3 regions of the Bradyrhizobium sp. 153 genome follow, and region 3 is predicted to be linked to each of the others. Evidence: riboswitches for the same ligand, from Rfam matches in the RefSeq annotation. Region 3 holds a riboswitch; each other region holds the start of a gene.
What was found. Region 3 has a riboswitch for cobalamin ahead of IVA91_RS02840 (TonB-dependent receptor). Riboswitches for the same ligand answer to the same signal wherever they lie in the genome.
Positions count from the first base shown of each region.

Region 1: it holds a riboswitch for cobalamin, as region 3 does, so the genes downstream of both, IVA91_RS29295 (TonB-dependent receptor plug domain-containing protein) here and IVA91_RS02840 (TonB-dependent receptor) in region 3, are expected to answer to the same signal.
Region 2: it holds a riboswitch for cobalamin, as region 3 does, so the genes downstream of both, metE (5-methyltetrahydropteroyltriglutamate--homocysteine S-methyltransferase) here and IVA91_RS02840 (TonB-dependent receptor) in region 3, are expected to answer to the same signal.

Region 1 is NZ_JADPKH010000120.1:308,800-314,229, reverse strand. Features, by position in the region: gene IVA91_RS29305 (PepSY domain-containing protein) at 1-302, opposite strand, end outside; gene IVA91_RS29300 (TonB-dependent receptor) at 248-1,489, opposite strand; gene IVA91_RS29295 (TonB-dependent receptor plug domain-containing protein) at 1,541-2,524, opposite strand; cobalamin riboswitch at 2,632-2,827, opposite strand; gene IVA91_RS29290 (GDCCVxC domain-containing (seleno)protein) at 3,175-3,384, shown strand; gene IVA91_RS29285 (hypothetical protein) at 4,007-4,363, shown strand; partial or broken gene ihpA (divalent metal ion exporter subunit IhpA) at 4,417-5,430, shown strand, end outside.
Region 2 is NZ_JADPKH010000073.1:96,579-102,008, forward strand. Features, by position in the region: gene metE (5-methyltetrahydropteroyltriglutamate--homocysteine S-methyltransferase) at 673-2,988, opposite strand; cobalamin riboswitch at 3,088-3,288, opposite strand; gene IVA91_RS16560 (aminotransferase class V-fold PLP-dependent enzyme) at 3,465-3,860, opposite strand; gene IVA91_RS16565 (4Fe-4S binding protein) at 4,241-4,444, opposite strand; gene IVA91_RS16570 (EAL domain-containing response regulator) at 4,944-5,430, opposite strand, start outside.
Region 3 is NZ_JADPKH010000015.1:79,451-84,880, forward strand. Features, by position in the region: gene IVA91_RS02840 (TonB-dependent receptor) at 1-2,017, opposite strand, end outside; cobalamin riboswitch at 2,134-2,336, opposite strand; gene IVA91_RS02845 (histidine phosphatase family protein) at 2,409-2,981, shown strand; gene cobT (nicotinate-nucleotide--dimethylbenzimidazole phosphoribosyltransferase) at 2,988-4,040, opposite strand; gene cobF (precorrin-6A synthase (deacetylating)) at 4,051-4,800, opposite strand; gene IVA91_RS02860 (energy-coupling factor ABC transporter permease) at 4,846-5,430, opposite strand, start outside.

The DNA of each region.
Region 1 (5,430 bases), on a different contig from region 3:
TCGCGCGGATAGCGCGTCGCGCCTGCGGCTTTCATCACGTCGTCCGGCGACAGCGCCACCTTCTCCCATTGGACATCAGGGAGCGCTGCCAGCCTTTCCTTGTCGGAAAGGCCGGGAAAAGCCACGTACATCATCACCACGCCGGAGATGAACCACATGGCGAAGAACAGGCAGGTGACGATACCGACCCAGCGGTGGCCGATGTACAGCCACCGCCGGAGTGTGCGTTTGAGGGTCCGTGACACGCTCAGAACTTCACGTTGACCGCGAGCTGCGCCGTGCGTGGCATGCCGAGCAGCCACTGAGTAGTGCCGCCCGACGTCGTGTAGATCTCGTCGAAGAGATTGTAGATGCGGAACGACACGGTGGTGTTGAGGTCGGGCTTCCACTGCACGCCGGCATTGACAATGTTGTAGGCCGGGCGCGTCACCGTGTTGGCGTTGTCGGCATAGGTCTTGCCGACGATCTGCACGCCTGCGTTGGCCGACCAGTTCGGTGCGAAGGCCCAGGTCGCCCAGATATTGGAGACGTTCTGCGGCACATTGACCGGTACGTTGCCGGCATAGTTCACGCTTCCGCCGCCCACCGCCTGCACGAAGTCATCGTATTTCGCGCGCAGGAAGGCGGTATTGGCATCTATGCGCAAGCAATGATCGAGCAGGAAACCGACTGACGCTTCGACGCCGCGCGATGACTGCTGGCCGACCTGGACGGTCAGCGACGGAATGTTGGGATCGCGTGCCAGCAGGTTGTTCTTCACGATCTCATAGCCGGCCAGGGTCCATTCGCCGCGGCCGCCCCAGAACGATTGCTTGACACCGATTTCGACCTGCTTGCCGGTCGCCAGGTCGAAGTTCTTGTTTGCGGAGGACAGTGAGACGAGCCCTCCGACCGGGTCGGCCGCGGTGGCATATTGGGCATAGAAAGCGAGATCCTTGACCGGTGCATAGACGGCGCCGGCGCGCCAGGTCGTCGAAGAGAACGATTTCTCGAAGCTGTTGGCGGGCGAGACATAGTCGGTGCGCGCGATTGTCGGTTCATCCTGACGTATGCCGGCAATCAAGGACAGTTGCTCGGTGACCGACAGCCTGTTCTCGGCAAACAGCGCGTACTGGTTGGTTACGCTGCCATAGCCGGGAACTGTGGGGTTCGGGCTGTTGAATACGCCTGGAGCGAAACTGAATGGGTTGACGGACGACGAGCCGCCGTAAGGTGAATTGTTGGTGTGGGTAAAATTGATGCTGTTGACGTCGAAACCTGCGACGAACTCATTGGCCATGCCAAGGACATGTCCGCGGAATTTCGCATCCATGCGATTGCCGACCTGCTGCTGATCGTGAAAAATCTCGATATAGCTGCTGCGGTTGATCAGGCCGGTGGCGGGGTTATAGGCGTAGCTTTCGACGTCCTTCCAATGTCGCTTGGAGTTCAGATAGTAAAGCGTGTTCTGAACCGAAATTCCATCGGCCACCTGCCATTCAGTTTTCACCTGGTTCCAGCTATCCTGGTAGCGGATGTGGCTGTCGCTGACGTTGTAATTCTAGAAGCGGAGAGATTCATCGAGCCTGCCGTTGATCAGCGGCGTGCCGAAGTAGCGCGACGGGTTGCGGTCACCGTAGTCCGTGGACAGTGTCCAGGTGACGTCGTCGTTCTGCTTGATCTGGATCACGGCATGAAGCGCGACGTTCGAGGTGTCGTCGCGATCGACCCAGCCATCCGACATGTTGCCGGAGGCGGTGATCCGATAGGCGACGTCCTTGCTGACCGGACCGCCACTGTCCACCGCAATTCGCCGGGTCATGTTGCTGTCCAGCGACATCTCGGCCTGATTGCGAGGGACCCACAATGGCAGTTTTGAAACCACGTTGATGGCGCCGCCGACCGCGCCCGCGCCGTACATCACCGACGCAGGGCCGCGCAGCACCTCGATGCGCTCGGTCGACCAGGTGTCGAACGGAAAGGCCACCGTCCCGGCGCCGATATAGAGCTGGGTGCCGTCATACAGCGTCATGACGGAGCCAAGGCCCGTGAAGCCGCGGGTATTGAACGAGACGCCGCCATTGCCCGGTGCCGGGCTCGCCGTGAAGCCGGTGGCGTTTTGCGTCACCGCGTCGAGGATGTTCTGCTGGCCGCGTTCGGCGATGGTTTCAGCGGAGATCACCTCCACGCTGGCTGGCGTCTGCAGTCGCGTCAGGCCGAGCCGGCTGCCGGCCGTGCTCGCGCCGGTGAGGTTGAGCGTCGGTGCGGCGAAGACAGGACCAGTCGGCGCGGCAACCTGTGTACCGGTATTGACAGCTATGTTGCGCTGCTGGCGCAAACGCGCGGCGCTGGCGGTCGCAGAACTGCGTCGGGTGCTTTGGGCCCTCGGCGACGTTGCCGGCGACTGCACCACAACGGGGTCGAGCGTCTGGACCGTCCTTTCGGACTGTGCCCAGCCGTCGGTCGACAAAACCAGGCAGGAGAATGCAGCTGAGCGCAGAATCGCGCGGCGATACCGCGGCGCGAAGATTGTACGGGAGGTCATCAACAGACTCGCGATAACGTGGCACGTCACCGCGAACGCAGCTTGGCCGCTGCCTCAAGAAGAAGGCAGCCCCAACACCCACCAGGACACCCCGCCCAATGTGCTCGCGTGTGACCACGACTGACGGCAGGTCTCCTGGCTCGCGGGTCGTTACCTCTCGCCGCCTTCCCAGGTCCGCAGGCCCAGTGGCGTTTGGCGAAGGCTCACCGCTTACAGTTGCGGGGGCAGCCACGGCGTTGGGGGATCCCCGCACCGTATTCCCTATTGATCTCCCGAAGGAGAACCGTCGTTGTCACCCTAGTTTTATTTGCAAACGGCTGTCAATTGGATGTTTCGCTGCGGCAGAAGTCAGCGCGTGGCGCCGATCATCAGGCCAAGTCGAGGATTCGACACCGCGGGAGATGGCATGTCAGATCACGCGTCGATCCCTTATGAATTGGTTGCAGCGGTGAGCGTGGTGAGGTCTACTGCTTGCGCACAGGCCGACGAGGTCGCGATCACGACGCACACTACGTTCGACGTCGGTGACAACTCCAATGCCGTTCAAAGCTCCGCACGTATCCTTCGTATCGTTGCCGTTAAGGTGCCCTCCGGGATCAACCAGGCGATGATCGTTGGAAACTGGCTCGCGCGATGCTACGTTAGAGGGCATGCACGTCGAATCCACTCTCATTTGCCCGTCATGCGGCCATCGATCCATTGAGACGATGCCGACCGACGCTTGCCAATTCTTTTACGATTGCCGCGGATGCGGCACCCGGCTGAAGCCTAAATCGGGCAATTGCTGCGTGTTCTGCTCCTATGGCACCGTGCCTTGCCCACCGATCCAAGAGAATGGCAAGGGAGCTTGCTGCGGGTAGTTTGCCGATTTCCTGCGTGTGCCGATGAGTGCACGGGCTTTCGCGCGAGGATAACGCGATCGGCGTTGGGGTCCGGACCTCAATTGCTGCGCCGTCGCTCTTGCCCTAATCACGTGGGAATTCCGCCGCGAGCTCGCGCTAACGGGGCCCATAGAAGTGAACGAACGATGAACGGTACCCCGACAGCTATCGGGATCAGCCAGTACGTGAAATGAGGCAAGTCCTTCCAAAGCGGCAACTGCTTTCCATTGTCGACGTAGAACGATCGGGCGCTGGATCGACCTGAGTGGACCGCCGTCGATTCGAGCGGCGGCCGGGTCAACATCATTTCTTCCGCGGAAGACGTGGCCGACCGCATCGCCGACTTCATCAAGCAGACACGATACACGACAGGAGGGAGCATGCAGCATCGATCCACGCTTCGCGCGAGCCTCTCGGACTATTTGGCACCCTTGCCGTGCGCGAGGCAGCTGGAGCTCAGAGCTGCCGCCTATTCCGTCAAGCGTTCCCTCCCGTGACTTGAGCCCCCGGTTCCCGGATCATAATGATGTAACACTGTTGCGGATCGACACCCCGGCCTAGTGCATGGTACCGGTCATCGCCCGATCGATCGGAACCCCGAGTGACCCTTTCCTTCAGATTTGGCCGTATCCTGCCGCGCTCGCTGCGCGGTGCGATGACCATATTTGTGATCGCGACCTACCTGATCGCCGGCGTGCTTCACGGCGTGTGCGATCTGGATGTCACAAATTCGTCGCCCAATGTTGTCGTCTCCTTCGCCGACAAGGGCATCGGCCATTCCGACAAGGGCGCTTTGGCCGACCATCACTGTCACGGCTGCTTCTCCGTCTCCGTTCCGGCCCCAGTGATTGCAGCGGTAGCCGTGATGCGCCCGATAGAGATGGTACCCACGCTGCAGGTCGTTCGGCGCGGTCTGCCGCCCGGAATCGACCCACCGCCCCCGAAATTCCTGACCTGAAATGACCGCTGGGCGCATCGCGCCCTAGATCCGTCTTTCGTCAGGTTTTCACCATGTTTCCAAAGTGCGTCACGCGTTTCGCGTGCGCGACGGCGTTGCTGGTCAGTCCCTGGTTGCGCGGTGTCGCATTCGCAGACCCTCAACCTCGGAGCGGCGCTGCAGCGCGCGCTCGCGACCAGTCCGCGCCTGACGGCTGCCGAGCGCGACGTCGGGATCGCCGCCGGCCAGCGCATCCAGGCGGGGGCACTGCTCAATCCGGAACTGTCCTACGAACAGGACAATTCTTTCGGATCCGGTATCTACCGCGGCACCAAGTCGGCCGAGACGACGCTGCAGATCAGCCAGCTCTTCGAGCTCTTCGGGAAGCGCGAGGCCCGCATCGCCGCCGGGCAGGCAGGTGTGGAAGGAGCCACGATCGAACGCAAGGCGGTGCGCCTGCAGATCCTTGCCGAGACGGCGATCGCGTTCCTGAACGTGCTCGGGCTGCAGCGGCGCATCCAGATCCTGGACGAGCAGGTCGCCGCGCTCGAGCGTCTGACGCCCTTGCTCCAGCGCAGGGTGGACGCCGGCGCGTCGTCGCCTGCCGAGACGAAGTCGCCGCCGCCCTGGTGAAGGCCGATCGCGAGCGCACCAAAGCCAGCCTGTCCAGCGCCCGTCGCGAGTTAGGGGTGCTCATAGGGGAGACCTCACCGAAGTTCGCCAGCGTCTCCGGACGTCTGGATGCTACCGCTCGGGCGCCGTCGTTCCAGGCAGTGATCGCGGCCATCGACGCGAACCCGCAATTGGTGAGGTGGAATGCAGTCTACGCCCAGCGCAATGCCGAACTTCTTCTGGCGCGGCTGAAGCCTTACCCGGACGTCCGTCTCGCCGCCGGCTGGCGGCATTTCAACGAAACCAACGACGACGCGGTCCGGCTGACCCTGTCGGTCCCGATCCCGGTGTTCGATCAGAACCAGGGCAATATCCTGTCGGCCCAGGAAAGCCTGGCCAAAACGCGAGCCGAGCGCGAGGCGAACCGCAACACCCTCCTAGTCGTCGCGGGGCGGGCCTACGATACCGTGCAGGGC
Region 2 (5,430 bases), on a different contig from region 3:
CAGGAAGGACGCTGCTTTGCGCATCGCACCAGCTTTCGCCGGTAGGGAGGACTTACCGGCGATCGATTTTCGGCGAGGGCATTCGCCGTCAAACAAGGAGGAACGGATATCACTCCGCGTGAAATCTGGAGCCGTTTGCCTTCCGCCCCTGTCGGAAACTTCACGACTTTCCACCACTCGCCCGCTGTCCGGTTGGGACGGCAGTGCCTTGATCGAGCTGGGATCCTGCGCGCAACCGGTTTGGCTGCCGTGCCCTGAAACACAAGCGGCAGTTTGCCGTCGCGCAGCAGCATTTGGCACGTCCCCAAAACCAACAACGCTCGATTACCTCTCCCGAAGGGCGTGCCAGGGCGTGAATTTCGTATGACGTTCCGTAAGGACCGTAAAATAGATTGTTGTGATGGGACGCACACGCGATGGATAAATGAAAAATAGCGCTGTGCTTCGCGTCGGGCGATAATGTTCGGAATATGTGACCTGATCGGGCATCGCCGGCATGCTGTCCGCCGTCGGATCGAGAACCGAGCTTGTCGCCGGCTGTATGCGACGGCCTCCGCCGGCGCCGGCCGGCATTCCCAGGCACTGGGAACTTTGGGAGCTCGCAAGGACATCGTAAGCCCCCAAAGCGCGTGCATCTTATTCACAAACGCGTTGGCGAAACGCTCCGCACCATCATGGCTCAGCCCGCAACTCGCGTGCGGCGGCCACCATATTGACGAGCGCGGGACGCACCTCCTCCCAGCTTCGAGTTTTCAGTCCGCAGTCGGGATTGATCCAGAGCTGCCGATCGGAAACTCGCTGCCGCGCCAACACAATCAGCTGCTTGATTTCCGCCGCTGCGGGAATGCGCGGTGAATGAATGTCATAGACGCCGGGCCCGATCTCATTGGGATATTTGTAGCTCTTGAAGGCCTCGAGCAATTCCATCTTAGAACGGGACGTCTCGATTGAAATGACGTCAGCATCCATTGCTGCGATCGCATCGATGATTTCGTTGAACTCGGAATAGCACATGTGGGTATGGATCTGAGTTCCGTCGGCGACAGCGGACGAGCAAACGCGGAAGCTGTCCACTGCCCAATCGAGATAGTTCCTCCACTGCGATTTGCGTAGCGGCAATCCCTCCCGCAACGCAGCCTCGTCGATCTGGATCATGGTCGCTCCAGCCGCCTCAAGATCGATCACCTCATCTCGGATCGCAAGAGCGATCTGACGGCATGTCTCGCTCCGCGAGATGTCGTCGCGGACAAACGACCAGTTCAGGATCGTCACCGGTCCGGTCAGCATAGCCTTGACGGGTTTCTTGGTCAGAGACTGCGCGAAGCGCCACCATTCAACGGTCATCGGCTTCGGCCGGGAGACATCTCCGAACAGGATAGGCGGACGAACGTACCGCGACCCATAAGACTGAACCCAGCCGTGCTTGGTGAAAGCGAATCCCAACAGCTGCTCGGCAAAGTATTGAACCATGTCATTGCGCTCGAACTCACCGTGTACGAGCACGTCCAGGCCGATATCTTCCTGCCACTGCACGGTACGGGCTGTCTCCGCTTTCAGAAGCTGCTCGTACTGCGCGTCATTCAGCGCTCCCCGCGCATGAGCCGCACGCGCATTCCGGACGTCGACCGTTTGCGGGAAGGACCCGATGGTTGTCGTTGGAAACATCGGCAATGCGAACGCGACCCGCTGGACGTCGGCACGCTGGGTGAACGCACTGCGACGGCGACGCATGCTATCGTCGATCGCGGCCATTCGTCCGGCGACATTCGCATTGTGGATCTCGGGCGATGTTTCGCGGGTCACGGCTGCGTCCTCGGAAAGCGCAAGTTCATCGGCCACCTCGGCAGCATGGCCGGCCAGCGCTTTGCCCAATATCGAAAGTTCCTTGAACTTCTGAACTGAGAACGCCAGCCACGTCTTCAGATTGGGATCGAGATCGGTCTCTAGCTCAATGTCGATCGGAACATGAAGCAGCGAGCAGGAAGGAGCAATCTGAACACGGTCCCTGCACAGCTTTTTGACCAAAGGGGCAAGTTGGTCGAGCAGCGCCGCAAGATTGGAGCGCCAGACGTTGCGACCATCAACCACGCCTAGCGAGACCACGAGATCTCTGCGGGCTGTGGCGACAATTGCGTCCAACTGGTCGGGTGCCCGAATCAGATCGACATGAAGCCCGGCAACGGGCAAGGCAAGGGCTGTTTCAAGATTGTCGCCGATAGCGCCGAAATAAGTGGCCAGCATGATTTTAAGGGCCGGCACAACCTTTGCGAAATGAGCATAGGCCCGGCGGACAGCCGCCCGCGACGCTTCGTCGATGTCCATCACCAGGCATGGCTCGTCGAGCTGAACCCATTCAGCACCGCACGAGGCTAGTTCGCGGAGCACATCGACATAGACTGGGAGGAGCCTATCAAGCAGCGACAGCGGATTGAATGCGGGATTTGCGCTTTTGCCGAGCTTCAGGAAAGTGACTGGGCCAACTAGGACGGGGCGCGTTTGGTAGCCGAGGCTTTTTGCCTCCTCATATTCCTCGATCGGCTTTCGAGAGGAATACTTAAAGATCTGATCCTGGTGAAATTCCGGCACCATGTAGTGGTAGTTGGTATCGAACCACTTCGTCATTTCCTGTGCGGCTACGCCTGGCCCATGCTGAGTGTGATCACCGTCCTGAGCGCCACGTGCCATGGCGAAGTAGGTCTTGAGCGACACAGGACCTTCGGTCCAGCCGTAGACGTCGGGAATGGCTCCGACCATTACGCTGGTATCGAGCACCTGGTCGTAGAGCGAGAAGTCATTCGAAGGAATGACCGTCACACCGCAGGATTTCTGCCGTGCCCAATTAGCGGCACGAAGTCCACTCCCCGCCTCGAGGAGCTCGGCTTCGCTGGAGTTTCCCGCCCAGTAGCTCTCGAGCGCGAACTTGAGTTCGCGTCGTGGGCCGATGCGTGACGTCCCCAATGTGGCAACGGGAAGCGCAAGAATAGACATAGATCAGACCCCATAATTGGGGCAAAGGCCATGGCGGACGCATGCAGCGAATATCGCGTGAGCGACAGCTGCTTGGCGCACACCGGGACACCCCGCCCGTGGACGATATATTGTCGAGGCAGGTCTCCTGGCTCGCGGGTCGTCGCTGCTGTCCGGCCTTCCCGAAGCCGCATGGCTTCAGTGACTTCGTTGGACAGCGGCTCGCCGCTTACAGTTGCGGGGGCAGCGCCGGCATTGCACCGGCTTCCCTCTTAGCTCCGGATCAAACGAAATCCGAAGACCACGACGGCTGGCATTAGACGCACGAGGATCGATCCGTCAACCTACTAAGTGTTGCCGCGATATTGCCCAAGCGATTGCCAGCTGTACCAGGTAGGGCACAACGGTCTTACTCCCGGCCTGGTAAAAACGCGTGGATCTGTGAAGCCTCCGCTTATGAATGCGTTCGCTCAACACCCTCTTGGCGTTGTCGTGAGCTAACGCGAGCAGAACGAACGCGCTGGGCGCTTCGACATCTGCGTGATCGCGACAAGCCTGGTCTTTTCCGTCAGCAGCTTCTCGAACTCGCCCGTGAGGAAGTTGCGATCATGCTCGGCCGACATCCGCTTGAACACAGCGCCATGAGGCTCCTTAGGAATTGCCAAGGCCGGGATTGCTCCATGATCGCACGGATGATCAGGTCGGACTGCCTGTGTTCGGCGGACCCCGCGACGAGCCGCGAGCTCGATCGCCTCCGTGGCGTTGGTCAAGATGATCTCCTCGGTGCGCCAAGCACTTACGTGCTGAGCGACTTTGGCGCGCCTTCGTTGTTTCCGTCGCCGCTGGCGAGTAGTGCAGCCTGGACGTTGGCCTGCGCAACATCGCAGGAACAGTTCCGGACCTCAGGATGCACGCTGACTTGCGAAACTGGAGTAAGCGGCGAGAGCGGGGGCGGCGGGGATCCTGCTATGACCCTAGGCTCATGCACGCGTGCATGGTGACCACGGCCAAGCGGATGCCGAGCTTCTCGCACGTCTTCAGGATCTCCGGACCGATCTCGTCGCATCGAGACCGTCTCTTCGGCTTCGAAGTGACGTAGCTTTAGATATCCTGCAGAGCCCTTCGAGGGCTTCTCGGAGTCGATCGGCGCCTTAAGGTCATAACGATGTTGATCGACCTCGATCCGCCCCACGCGGTCGGCGGCCGCCACAAGCGCGACATCTACTACTTCGTTCGCGAAATCGAGCGGTGAAGCCTTCTGGACGCGGGCTGCTTATGCTGTCTTAGACGGGACACAGGTGTCAGGCACCGGACAGACCACCGCACATTGCGGCGTGTCGGAATGGCCCTCGCACTCCGTGCACTTTTTGACATCGATAACGTAAATGTCGCGCTTGAGGCTGATCGCCGCGTTGGGACACTCGAACTCACATGCCCCACAAACGGTGCATTGCGAAGCGACGATCTTGTAAGCCATGCCTTCCGACTCCTTAGGCGAGCGATGCCATTGGCGATCCCTTTCAAATGCCGTGCCAAGGACAGACGCGCTAAATGATGGGCAATTTGCCCCAAGGTGCTGTCCCGGGTCTGAGACCATGCTACATCTGCGACAGCAACGGGCCACTCAATTTCAAGCTATGCGAGCCCTCAGGCCCTACTCCGAGAGCCAGTCGCGACTCGACCGCTGGGAGCTTCCGTCGTTTGTCTGGCATGGCAGCGCGGGGCCAAGCGACGCTCGACGATTCCGAAACCGGCGGCGCGACTAAAAGCCGCGAGCCGACGCACGTCTACGCCGGATCTCGGCAAACCTCCGGTCACACACCCTGACTGGAGGTTTTGTGCAAGCCTCGCTCACGGCTGCAACGTTAACTCCGCTTTAATTGCAGTCAGCCGCATGCCTGGTGCCGAGTAGGCATGGCGGCGCGGGCGAGCGCTGGTACGCTTTGCCTGGCTCTGCTCAGCCACTCCTCATGCAACTATTTTGGACGAAGTGGAACAGGGCTGAAAGATGACTGTGCAAATTGCTTCAGCGGCATGGCCTTTCCGAACAGATGGCCCTGCGCAAGGTCGAAGCCGAGTTCGGTCACAGCGATCAGGTCGGCGTGGCTCTCCACACCTGCGGCGACGGTGCGCACGCTGTACTCTTTGGCTAGATCGACGATATGGCGGCACACCGTTCGCTTCAGGGGTCCATTTCCGCAACCGGCGACGTACCGCCGGTCCACTTTTAATTTCATGAACGGGAATTTTTCCATCCCCATCAGCTGCGGCCAATTGGCGCCGACATTGTCGATTGCAAGGCCAATGTTGTGAAAGCGAACCTCACGCGCGACCTCAATCAGGAGATCTAGGTTCTGGATCGCTTCCTCGCTATCGATTTCAATCGTCAAGCCGCCGAAAGCGGGGTGCGACGGCATGCGCTGACAGAGATCGCGTACCGCTTGCGGGTCAATCAGGAATGCT
Region 3 (5,430 bases):
TGTTGCCGGAGAATGAGCCGCCGGCAAAATTGTAGTCGGCATAGCGCGCATCGACAAAGGCGATGTTGCCCCAGAGACGCAGGGGCTCGATCGGGCGCACGGACGCCGCGAGTTCCACGCCCTTCGACTCCTGCCGTCCGGCGATATTCAACTGCATGCCGCCGGCCGCGGCGTAGACGTTCTTGCGCACAATGTCGTAGGCGGAAAAAGACCACTCCGCCCTGTTGTCCCAGAACAGATGCTTGACGCCGGTCTCATAAGTGCGCGCGGTCGTCAGTTCGAGCGGCTGGGTCGGCCCGAGCAGAAAGATGTTGTTGGCGGAGATATCAGCGCCGGTGGCGTACTGGCTGAAGAAGGTCAGGCCGGGCACGGCCTCCCAGGTGTAGCCGATGCGACCGGTGACCGGCGCCCAGTCTTTCGTGAACGGAAAGCCAGCCTTCTCCAGGCCGTTCTTATCGGTCGAGTTGCGGTCGAGCCCGATATGCTCGACGCGCAGGCCGCCGACCAGTGCGAAGGTACGTGTCAGCTTCAGCCGGTCCTCGAACGACAGCGCCTCATTGTCGATGCGCGCGGTTTGCTGCTGGATCGTGAGCGGGCCGTAAAAGCCGCGGTCGGGATTGACCAGCGAAACGGAATCGCCTGGGAAGTTTGCCGCACCCGGCCTGACGAAGTCGAGATAGCTTGACGACAACGTCGTGACCAGCCGGTTGTCGAAGCCTGCAATGTTCGTGTCCCAGATCAGGTCGGTGATGTTGCCCACCAGCCGCTGGCTGTGCGCGACATAGAAGCGTTCACGATCGACCATGTTCGTCGTGGAATTGAACGCCTCGATCTCGTTGTTGAACCAGGTCCGTTCTGCACCGTAGCCATATGCCTGGCTCTTCAGCGTCAGGTCCGGCGCGAGCTTCAGCTCGAAGCCACCGCGCAGCCACACCTCCTGGGCGGCGTTGCGATTGTCGAGGACGTTGTAATTGGTGTTGAAGGTGCGGTCGTCAATGGTGACGGCGCCGAGATTGCTTCCGTTGTAGTTGGAGACGTAATTGCCGGAGACGATCCCCGTCGTCGCGTGCGAGCCGCTGAAGGCGATCGGCACCAGCGGCGCGCCCCAATAGGCTTTGGAGCGGTCCTCCCTGTATTCGATTGCGCCCCAGATCTTGAGACTGTCCGAGATGCGGTAATTGAGCTGGCCGGACGTGCCGAACGTCTTGACGTTGGTGTCGTCGGCAAAGCCGTTGAGGGTGGAACGGCTGATGTCGACGCGATAGTCCAGGCCCTGCACGTTGGTGCTGCCACCCGAGCCATAGTGGACGCGGAACGAGTTCAGGGAATCCCAAGAGAAATCAGCCTCGTTCCGGACCGGTCCTGTATGCGGCTGCTTGGTGACGAAGTTGATGGCGCCGCCGGCAGCGCCCTCGCCTGAAATCAGCGAGGCCGGACCTTTCAGGAATTCAACGGCCTCCAGATTGGCGGTGTCTACGATCCGCGAGGTCATGTTCTGCGGACCGATCTTGATGCCGTTGTAGAGCGTGTTGATCTGGCTGTTGGTGAAGCCGCGCATGGAGAAGGCTGAAGGTTCAGCCGGATTGTCGCCGGAGGTGACGCCGACCGCGCCCTGCGCCACTTCGGAGACAGTGCGATAGCTCTGCTCGCGCATCGTCTCGGCCGAGATGACTTCGGCGGTCGCCGGCGTTTCACGCACGGTGAGGCCGAGCCGCGAGGCGCTTTCAGCCACAGCATTGCTGTTGAGCGGCGTTGGTGCCGCGGCGGCCGGCACGACAGGCTTGGGCGCTGCGGATGCAGTCGCTGGCCTGCGCGCCGTTGCACGGCGTGTGCCCTGCGCCTCCCGGCCCGCCGGCTTGGCCTGCTTGCGGGATTGGGCGGGCGACACCTCGACCGGCGGCAGCGACTCGCGGACCTGCTGCGCCCGGGCGGCAGATACATCGACGGCGGCCAGTGACGTAAGCGCCGCGGAGGCAAGCAGGAAGCGGTGCGGTCGTACAAAAAGGAGACAAGACACGGTTTTCGAAACCTCGGTATGACGTCAGTGGCACGTCACAGCGAACGAGGTCTCACCTTTGGCCTGTCAGCCCTTCGATGAAGCCGAATGTCTGTACTCCCCGACCGACATCTTCGCGTGTGACCACGGCTGACGGCAGGTCTCCTGGCTCGCGGGTCGTGACCGCTTCGTCGCCTTCCCGGGACCGAGGACCCAGTGGCTTCTGACGAAGGATTCACCGCTTACAGTTGCGGGGGCAGCCGCGGCATTGGGGACGAATTCCCCGCACCGCATTCCCTTTTCATCCCCTCTCGGGGAAACCGTCGCCAGCATCTAGGATTACGATCAAGACGGAGTCAATGTGCAAGCTGCGGCGTTATTGCCACAGCAACCAACTTCCTTGGAGACGAGCATGGAAGGCGAGACCTTCCTCTGGCTGATACGGCATGCGCCGGTCGATGGCGTCACAGGGACGATCCATGCCGCCGATGCCCCGGCCGATCTTCGCGATCGCGCGCAGCTAGAGGCACTGCGGCAGTCTCTGCCGAGAGGCGCGGCGAGCCATGCGAGCCCAGCGCGGCGCACGATCGAGACCGCGCATGCGCTGGGACTCGCGCCCGAGCTGATCCCCGAATTCGGGGAACAGGATTTCGGCGCATGGACCGGCCGTCGGCATGACGAGATCGGCGCGGCCGGGGACGAGGCCTATGCGCAATTCTGGAGCGATCCGGCGCGCGGACGTCCGCCGGGCGGCGAGAGCTTTGCGGATCAGGTCGCGCGCGTCCGGCTTGGGCTCTCGCGGATCGGCGCGGGCTCCGCAACGCTCGTCGTGCATTCCGGCACGATCCGCGCCGCGCTGTGCATCGCGCTGGATCTGACGCCGCACGCCGCCTTGCGCTTCGTGATCGATCCGCTGTCGCTCACCCGGATCGACCGGCTCGCCACTGGGTGGCGCGTCGTCTCCGTCAATCAGCGGATGGCCTGAGCCCGATCAGGCCGGGCGATCCGGCACATTGGCTTGCGCAAAAGTCGCCATCCCGTTGTGGAGCGCGCAAGCCGACCGCACCAGCGGCAACGCGATCGCAGCGCCGGAGCCCTCACCGAGCCGGAGATCGAGGCTGATCAGCGGCTGCACGTTCAGCGCACGCAGCACCAGCCGATGCCCCTGCTCCGCCGATTGATGCGACGGCAGCAGGAACGGCCGGCACGATGGGTTGATCTGCACCGCCACCAGCGCCGCGACCGACACGATGAATCCGTCGATCAATACGGGAAGGCGGCGTTGCGCCGCCGCGATGATAGCGCCGCAGATCGCCGCGATCTCGAGACCGCCGACGGCACACAAGATGTGTTCGGGCGAAGCCCCCGCAATACCGTGGCGCGCAATCGCGGCATCGATCACCCGCGCCTTGTGCGCGCGGCCGGCCGCGTCGATTCCGGTGCCGCTGCCCGCGATTTCCTCGGCGCTGATGCCGAGCAGACTCGCCGCAATGGCCGCCGAGACCGTGGTGTTGCCAATGCCCATCTCGCCGAAGATCACCAGATCAGGCCGGCCGACTTCCGCGCGCGCAACCGCGCGCTGGCCGGCCGCGAAGGCGAATGCCAGTTCCGCCGGCTCAAGTGCAGCTTCCTCGCTGAAATCGCGCGTGCCGCTCCGCGGCTTGTCGGTGACGACGCCCGCCATCTGTTCCTGCGCCAGCGTGCCGGCGTCGACCACCTCCAGGCTGGAGCCAAGCTCACGCGCCAGCACTGAGATCGCGGCGCCACCGGACGCAAAATTCGCCATCATTGCGATGGTCACAGCTTGAGGATAGGCCGACACACCCTGCGCAACGATGCCGTGATCGCCGGCGAAGACGATGATCGGCACGCGCGCGGCGCGAGGAGATTCCGTCGCTTGCAGGCCCGCAAGCTCGATCGCCAGTTGCTCAAGCCGGCCGAGCGCGCCGGTCGGTTTTGTCAACTGCGTCTGCCGCGCGATCGCTGCCTCGCGGTGCATCGCGGAGATTTCGGGACACTCTTGGTAGACCCATTCGGGGAGCATGCAGCCTCGCTTAACGCGTGCGCTTGAGAATGTAGCTGTCCATGATCCAGCCATGCCGCTCGCGCGCTTCCTGCCGAAGTGCGACGATGCGCGGGCCGACTTCGGCCAACGCGCCGGACATGACGATCTGGTTGGGCATGCCGAGATAGGCACCCCACCAGATCTGCAGACTTTCCGGAGCGAGCGACTCGAACGCCGTGCCGCCGTCGAGCATCACCGCGATGGTATCGACTCCTTGTGGCCAGCCGCCTTCGCGCAAGCGCCGCCCCGTCGTGACCAGGAATGGCTCACCGATGTCGTTGAGCGGCAGCGCATGCGCGGCGCACAGCGCCTGGATCGAAGTAATGCCGGGCACGACCTCGATCGTCGGTAACGGATCGAGCCGCCGCGCAATGCGGAGCGAGGAATCGTACAGCGAAGGATCGCCCCAGATCAGCAGCGCGACCTTGCCCTCGCCGTCGAGATGATTTGCGATGGTTTGCGACCAGGTTGCCGCCACCGCATCGTGCCAATCGTCCACGCCCTTTTGGTAGTCCGCCTCAGTCGTGTCCCGCACTGGCAAGTCGAACTCGGCGATGCGCGTGCTCGCGCTGGTGAGCACGTCCGCGCAGATCGTCCGCCTGAGATCCGCCAGATCGGATTTCGCCGGCCCCTTGCGCGGGATCAGGACGATGTCGGCAGCGTTGATGGCACGGGCCGCGGCGCGCGTGAGCTGCCCGGGATCGCCGCAACCGATGCCTATCAGGGAAAGCGTGAGCATCGCGAGCGCGAAGGGCGGCCGCACCGGCCGCCCTTCGCTTGTCTCTCAAGCGCCGTTATGCAGGCGCGGCGTGACGAGGCCGGGCGCAGTGACACCGCGCAGCGACTTCGCCAGCGCCAGCACCGCGAGATCGGCGAGCGGTTCGATCACGATGACCAGCGCATAGGATGCCGCAAACGCCGCGATGTTGGCGAGGTTGGTCGCGCCGAAGCCGGAGCCATAGAGCGCCCAGAACGCCACCCAGGCGACGATGCCGGACTGATAGGCGGTCGAGAGCGCCAGCGCCTGACGGTATTGCAGATCGACGTAAGCCGTGTTGCGCGGAATGATCCGCGTGGCCAACGCCTGAATCGCGAACAGCGGCACCAGGAGCGTGGTGATGTTCATGCCGTATTGCGGCAGGTCGGTCGGCACGAAGAAGACGCCCTGGAGCAGCAGGCCGAACGCAAGGCCGAAGGCGGCGGGCGCAGCACCGAACAGCAGGAACAGCGTCGAGCCGAGGATGAAGTGCACCTCGGAGACGCCGACGGGGAAGTGCGGCAGCACCTGGAAGAAGCTGAAGACGAGGCCGGTGGTGGCGAGCGTGCGCGTCGCGAACGAGCCGATGCCCTGCTCGCGCACGGTGTCGAC